One region of the Streptomyces sp. enrichment culture genome, then DNA from elsewhere that is predicted to be linked to it. Evidence: riboswitches for the same ligand, from Rfam matches in the RefSeq annotation. Region 1 holds a riboswitch; the other holds the start of a gene.

Region 1 (3,394 bases):
CCGCCGGGGTTCACGGCGATGCCGGCCTGCGGGGGCAGGCCGCGGGCGAACTCGACGGCGGGGGCGATGGTGTACGACATGTGGGCGCCGGCGATCTGGCGGAGCTGTTCCTCGGAGCTGAACACCGGGACGTAGGCCTGGCCGTCGATCTCCATGCCGGGCAGGTCGAGGGGGCCGCTGTCCGGGCCGCCGCCGTTGGGCAGCGGTATCCAGAGGAAGCTGCGGCCGAGGACCTCGACGATGCGGCCGCCGGCCGCCGGGCCCGCGCCGAGGGAGGCGGACAGCACCTCCTCCAGCTCGTTGCCGGGCCAGCCGCCGTGCGGCTGGGGGTGGGTCTGTGCCGGGAAGTCCGCGGAGAAGTCCGCCGGGAAGTCCATCTGCCTACCGCCTGCTTCGTACCACTGCTGTGACCGCACAGGTTATCGGCTTCCCCTTCGGCCGTCCGCGTGCGTGTGCCTGCCGTGTGTGCCGTGTGTGCCGTCAGCCGGAGAAGCCGATCCGTCTCAGGGCGTCCGCCGCGTCCCGGTCGAGCAGCACCGCCGAGCCGCAGCCGCCGGGCAGCCGGCCCCGCTCCACCGCGCGCAGCAGGCGGGCGGCGGCGCGGCGGTGGCGCAGGAACGCGTACCGCGAGACGCCGCGGCCGCGGGCGCGCTGGCCGGCCAGGGCCTGCTCGGCGGTGACGTCGAGCACCAGCAGGTGCAGGGTGCCGCCGCGGCGGCGGGCCTCCCGGGCCAGCCAGCGGCGCACCCAGGCCTGCGTACCGCAGTCGTGGACGACGACTCCCTCGCCGGCGCGCAGGACGCGGCGCAGCCCGGCGTAGTGGGCGAGGCGGACCAGGGGTCGGTAGACCGCGTACGGCAGGAAGCGGGGCGCGCGGTGGTCCCAGCGGTCGCGGGTGTCCTGGGAGTCGACGCGCCGGGCGTCGCGCACCGTGCGCCGCATCAAGGTCGACTTGCCGCTGCCGGGCAGGCCGGTGACCACGGCGAGGTCCTTGGGGCCGAAGAGCAGGGCGCGCGGGCTGCGGCCGGCGCGCTCCCGCAGGTCGCGGACGACGGGGGACGGCAGCGGGGCGCACGCCGGTCCGGCCGGGACGGCCGGCTGCCGGGGCATCGCGATGCCGGTGGTGGTCGCGTACGCCCTGGTCCTGTTCACCGTGATCGTCCTCCCTGGGGGCGGTTCACGAGCTTCCATCCCCGCCGAGTGTAAAGAGAAGGTAATGCTCCATGTCTGCGTTTTCGTACTCGTAGCGCCACAGCCCGGTTACAGATGCGGCCCTGCCACGATCCGGCACGGCGTGCAATGATGTGGCCGCCAACTGCATACCGGCCGTTTGAATCCGCGCGGGAGAGTCCCCGGCAGTCGTGTCGCCGGGGCGCCGAAGGAGCAAGTCCCTCCCTTGAATCTCTCAGGCCCCGTTACCGCGCGGGCGAGGCACATCTGAAAAGCGGGCCGCCGGCTGGTGGCTCCACCCAAGGTGCAAGCCGTGACTACCCCGCGTGGGGGTCTCGGCGAACCTCTCAGGTTCCGATGACAGATGGGGAGGACCTTTCCTCGCCCGTCATGCGTTCATGCCCTGGGAGACGACCGACCGATGAGCAGTACCGCCCCCTCAGAGAAGCGCCGCACCGCGCTCGATGCCCTGCATCGGTCGCTGGGCGCGACGATGACCGACTTCGCCGGCTGGGACATGCCGCTGCGCTACGGCTCCGAGCGTGACGAGCACAACGCCGTGCGCACCAAGGCCGGGCTCTTCGACCTCTCGCACATGGGCGAGATCACCGTCACCGGCCCGCAGGCCGCGCGGCTGCTGAACCACGCCCTGGTCGGCAACATCGCCTCCGTCGGCGTGGGCCGGGCCCGCTACACCATGATCTGCCAGGAGGACGGCGGCATCCTGGACGACCTGATCGTCTACCGCCTGGCCGAGACCGAGTACATGGTCGTCGCGAACGCCTCCAACGCCCAGGTGGTGCTGGACGCGCTGACCGAACGGGCGGCCGGCTTCGACGCCGAGGTGCGCGACGACCGGGACGCGTACGCGCTGATCGCCGTGCAGGGCCCGGAGTCCCCGGGAATCCTCAAGGGCCTCACCGACGCCGACCTGGACGGCCTGAAGTACTACGCGGGGCTGCCCGGCACCGTCGCCGGCGTCCCGGCGCTGATCGCCCGCACGGGCTACACCGGCGAGGACGGCTTCGAGCTGTTCGTGAAGCCGGAGCACGCCGTGCGGCTGTGGCAGGCGCTGACCGAGGCGGGCGAGGGCGCCGGCCTGGTCCCGTGCGGGCTGTCCTGCCGGGACACCCTGCGCCTGGAGGCGGGCATGCCGCTGTACGGGCATGAGCTGTCGACCTCCCTGACCCCCTTCGACGCCGGGCTCGGCCGGGTGGTCAAGTTCGACAAGGAGGGTGACTTCGTGGGCCGCGAGGCGCTCGCCGAGGCCGCCGCGCGCGCCGAGCAGAACCCGCCGCGCGTCCTCGTCGGCCTGGTCGCCGAGGGCCGCCGCGTGCCGCGTGCCGGCTACCCGGTGGTCGCCGGCGGCGAGGTGATCGGCGAGGTCACCTCCGGCGCGCCCTCCCCGACGCTGGGCAAGCCGATCGCCATGGCCTACGTCGACGCCGCGCACGCGGCGCCGGGCACGCCGGGAGTCGGCGTGGACATCCGGGGCAGTCAAGAGCCGTACGAGGTCGTCGCGCTCCCCTTCTACAAGCGCCAGAAGTAGCCCCCGGCGGGGCGACACACGTGACCCCGCGCACATTCGGGCTGCTCACGCATGGTTTCGGCAGTCCCCCATTCATCAGCACTCCCCCGCGTACAGGAGAATTCAGGCCATGAGCAACCCCCAGCAGCTGCGCTACAGCAAGGAGCACGAGTGGCTGTCGGCCGCCGAGGACGGCGTCGCGACGGTCGGCATCACCGAGTTCGCGGCCAACGCGCTCGGCGATGTCGTCTACGCCCAGCTCCCGGACGTGGGCTCCCAGGTGACCGCGGGCGAGACCTGCGGCGAGCTGGAGTCGACCAAGTCCGTCAGCGACCTGTACTCCCCCGTCACCGGTGAGATCACCGAGATCAACGAGGACGTCGTCAACGACCCGTCGCTGGTGAACTCCGCGCCCTTCGAGGGCGGCTGGCTGTTCAAGGTGCGGATCGCAGAGGAGCCGGCCGACCTGCTCTCCGCCGACGAGTACGCCGCCCACACCGCCGGCTGAGGAGCCCGCCCCCGATGACTGTCCTGAACACGTCCCTGCACGAACTCGACCCGGACATCGCCGCCGCGGTCGACGCCGAGCTGCGCCGCCAGCAGTCCACGCTGGAGATGATCGCCTCCGAGAACTTCGCCCCGCTGGCGGTCATGGAGGCGCAGGGCTCGGTCCTCACCAACAAGTACGCCGAGGGC
Region 2 (3,394 bases), 4.4 Mb from region 1:
CGGGGTCAGCGGGCTCGCGGACTACACGCAGGAGGACCTGTTCGCGCAGGCGGCGGGGGAGCGCGAGGACGACGAGGCGGACCAGACGGTCGACATACGCGTTCCCGGGGAGGCGGAGCCGGCCGAGCGGCACTGGCGGGCGGGACACGACGTGCGGCACACCGAGTACGGGCACGGCTGGGTACAGGGCAGCGGCCTGGGGCGGGTGACGGTGCGGTTCGAGACGCCGGCTTCGGAGCCGGGGCGCGTGCGGACGTTCCGGATCGACGATCCGGCACTGGAACCGGCCGAGCCGTTGCCCTTGGTTGCGGGGAGACTCGGAGGCCTCGGGGGAGGCGAGGGGGTTACCGGGGATAGCGTGGTAGGCGGGGTCGCTGAGGCCGTCGGGGATGGTCGAGCCGCTTGGGGTGGCGAAGCCACCGAGGGAGCCGGGGACGGCCAGGCTGCCGGGGAAGACACAGTCGCCGGGGACGGCCGAGTGACCGGAGGTGGCGAGGCCGTCGGTGATGATGAGGCTGCCCGGCAAGACCAAGCTGCCGGGAACGGCGAAGCCACCCAGGACGGCGAGGTCGCCGGGGGTGGCCGAGTGGCTGGCGAAGCTGCCGGGAAAGGCGAAGCCCCCGGAGATAGTGAAGCCACAGGCATCCCTGGGGACGGCGAAGCTGCCCGGGACGATGAGGCCGCTAGGGAAGGCCAAGCCGCCGGAGATGGAGGAGCGCCTGGAAACGCCGACGCTGCCAGGGCAGGCGAAGCGCCCGGAGATGGTGAAACCGCCGGGGACGGCGACATCGCTGGGGACGGCCGAGCCGCCGGGGACGATGAGGCCGCCAGGCCAGGCCAAGCGGCCTGAGATGGTGCGGCCGCCAGCGATGGCCGAGCGGCCAGGGACGGCGGAGTGCCTGGAAACGGCGAGGCTGCCCCGGAAGGCGATGCGCGCGGGGATGGCGAAGCCGACGGGGACGGCCGGGCTGCCGGGACGATGAGGCCGCCGGGGAAAGCCAAGCCGCCGGAGATGGCGAGGCGCCAGGGATGGCCCGCTGGCCGGGAGCCGGGAGCCGGGAGCCGGGAGCCGGGAGCCGGGAGACGGGAGACGGGAGACGGGAGACGGGAGACGGCGAGGCCGCCGGGGAACGTCAATCGACCGGGGACTCAGAGGCCGCCGCGAACTCGGAGGCCACCGGGGAGGGCCGAGTGGCCGGGGAGGGCGAGGCCGCCAGGTACGGACAGGCAGCCGGAGATGCCGCCAGGGGTGGTGCTCAAGTGGTGCCCGGGGTGAGTGGCTGAGTGGCGTGTGCCGAACCGGCTCGGTGGGTGAAGCCGGTGGGTGCGCGGTTCGGGTTTGCCGTGGGCCGCTCACCCCGGGGGCTCAGGTCTCGTCCGTGCCCGCCAGCTTGCCGAAGTCGTGGTCCGGCAGGACCGGTGGGGGCGCGATGTCGAGGCCGTAGTGGTGGTAGAGCTGGAGTTCCTGTTCGGGCGAGAGGTGGCGGCCCACGCCGAAGTCGGGGGCGTCCTTGATCAGGGCGCGTTCGAAGGGGACGTGGAGGCTGCCCTCGACCAGTTCGCTGGGTTCGAGGGGGACGAAGGCGTCCCTGCTGAACAGGCCGGTGCGTATGGCGGCCCACTCCGGCACGCCGGTCGCGTCGTCGAGGTAGACCTCGTCGATGGTGCCGATCTTGGTGCCGTTGCGGTCGAACGCCTTGCGGCCGATCAGGTTGCGCGGATCGATATCGGTCTGCACGGGCCCTCCACGTGGTCGCAACTCATCCGTAAGCACTACGAAAGAGCACAATGGTGAACCCGGCCACTCGAACGCCTGGGCGTTGACCTCGCTGGTACGCTGGCAAACGGCTGCTGACCCCGTGCGGGAGAGTCCTCCGGACACCATCGGAGGCGCCGAAGGAGCAAATCCTCCCCGGAATCTCTCAGGCCCATGTACCGCACGGACGAGGTCACTCTGGAAAGCAGGGCGGGTGTCGACGGCTTCCGCTCTCACCGACGGTGAAAGCCGGGTCCCCTCGGGTGGTCCGGTGAAACTCTCAGGTTGAGATGACAGAGGGGGAGGCCGTCCGGGCACCCGCGCCGTGGTGCCCCTCGCAGGTCGCGTCAGACCAGGAGGCCTCCGCAATGACCGCCCCCCGCATTCCGCTCTCCGAGCTCGAACAGGGCATTCCGTTCGAGCAGCGCCACATCGGGCCCGACCTGGAGGCTCGGGCCAAGATGCTCGCGCAGGTCGGCTACGGCTCGCTGGACGAGCTGACCGCCGCCGCCGTCCCGGATGTGATCAAGAACGCCGACGCCCTGGACCTGCCGGGGGCGCGCACCGAGGCCGAGGTGCTGGCCGAGCTGCGGTCGCTGGCCGACCGCAACCAGGTCCTCGGCTCCATGATCGGGCTCGGGTACTACGGCACCTTCACGCCGCCCGTCATCCTCCGGAACGTGATGGAGAACCCCGCCTGGTACACGGCGTACACGCCGTACCAGCCGGAGATCTCCCAGGGGCGTCTCGAGGCACTGCTGAACTTCCAGACCGTGGTCGCCGATCTGACGGGGCTGCCGACCTCCGGTGCCTCGCTGCTGGACGAGGGCACGGCCGCCGCCGAGGCGATGGCACTGTCCCGGCGCATGGGCAGGAACAAGAAGGGCCTGTTCCTGGTCGACGCGGACGCGATGCCGCAGACCATCGCCGTCATCGAGACCCGCGCCGAGCCGACCGGCGTCGAGGTCGTCGTCGCCGACCTCTCCGAGGGCATCCCGGCCGAGCTGGACGGGCGCGAGATCAACGGTGTGCTCATCCAGTACCCCGGTGCCTCCGGTGCCGTACGGGACATCAAGCCGATCGTCGACCAGGCGCACGAGCGGGGCGCGCTCGTCACCGTAGCCGCCGACCTGCTCGCGCTGACGCTGCTGAAGTCGCCTGGTGAGCTGGGCGCGGACATCGCCGTGGGCACGACGCAGCGGTTCGGTGTGCCGATGGGCTTCGGTGGCCCGCACGCCGGTTACATGGCCGTCCACGAGAAGTTCGCGCGCAGCCTGCCCGGGCGGCTCGTCGGCGTGTCCGTGGACGCCGACGGGAACAAGGCCTACCGCCTCGCGCTCCAGACCCGTGAGCAGCACATCCGCCGCGAGAAGGCGACCAGCAACATCTGTACCGCGCAGGTGCTGCTCGCCGTGATGGCCGGCATGTACGCCGTCTACCACGGGCCCGAAGGCCTGAAGGGCATCGCGCGGCGCACCCACCGGTACGCGTCGATCCTGGCCGCGGGCCTGGCGAACGGCGGGGCCGAGATCGTTCACGGCGCCTACTTCGACACGCTGACCGTGCGCGTGCCGGGCCGGGCCGCCGAGGTCGTCGCCGCCGCGCGCGAGAACGGCGTCAACCTGCGGCTCGTCGACG

Evidence for each region. Region 1 has a riboswitch for glycine ahead of gcvT (glycine cleavage system aminomethyltransferase GcvT). Riboswitches for the same ligand answer to the same signal wherever they lie in the genome.
Region 2: linked by a shared signal. The riboswitch ahead of gcvP (aminomethyl-transferring glycine dehydrogenase) and the one ahead of gcvT (glycine cleavage system aminomethyltransferase GcvT) in region 1 are both predicted to bind glycine.

The regions. Positions count from the first base shown of each region.
Region 1 covers NZ_OZ186847.1:2,791,402-2,794,795, forward strand. Annotated here, with positions in the region: gene ACSU6L_RS11600 (enhanced serine sensitivity protein SseB) at 1-377, opposite strand, end outside; gene ACSU6L_RS11605 (AAA family ATPase) at 481-1,152, opposite strand; glycine riboswitch at 1,332-1,431, shown strand; glycine riboswitch at 1,432-1,544, shown strand; gene gcvT (glycine cleavage system aminomethyltransferase GcvT) at 1,592-2,719, shown strand; gene gcvH (glycine cleavage system protein GcvH) at 2,829-3,206, shown strand; gene glyA (serine hydroxymethyltransferase) at 3,221-3,394, shown strand, end outside.
Region 2 covers NZ_OZ186847.1:7,153,347-7,156,740, forward strand. Annotated here, with positions in the region: partial or broken gene ACSU6L_RS31755 (DNA polymerase IV) at 1-331, shown strand, start outside; gene ACSU6L_RS31760 (PRC-barrel domain-containing protein) at 1,367-1,738, opposite strand; glycine riboswitch at 1,853-1,948, shown strand; gene gcvP (aminomethyl-transferring glycine dehydrogenase) at 2,125-3,394, shown strand, end outside.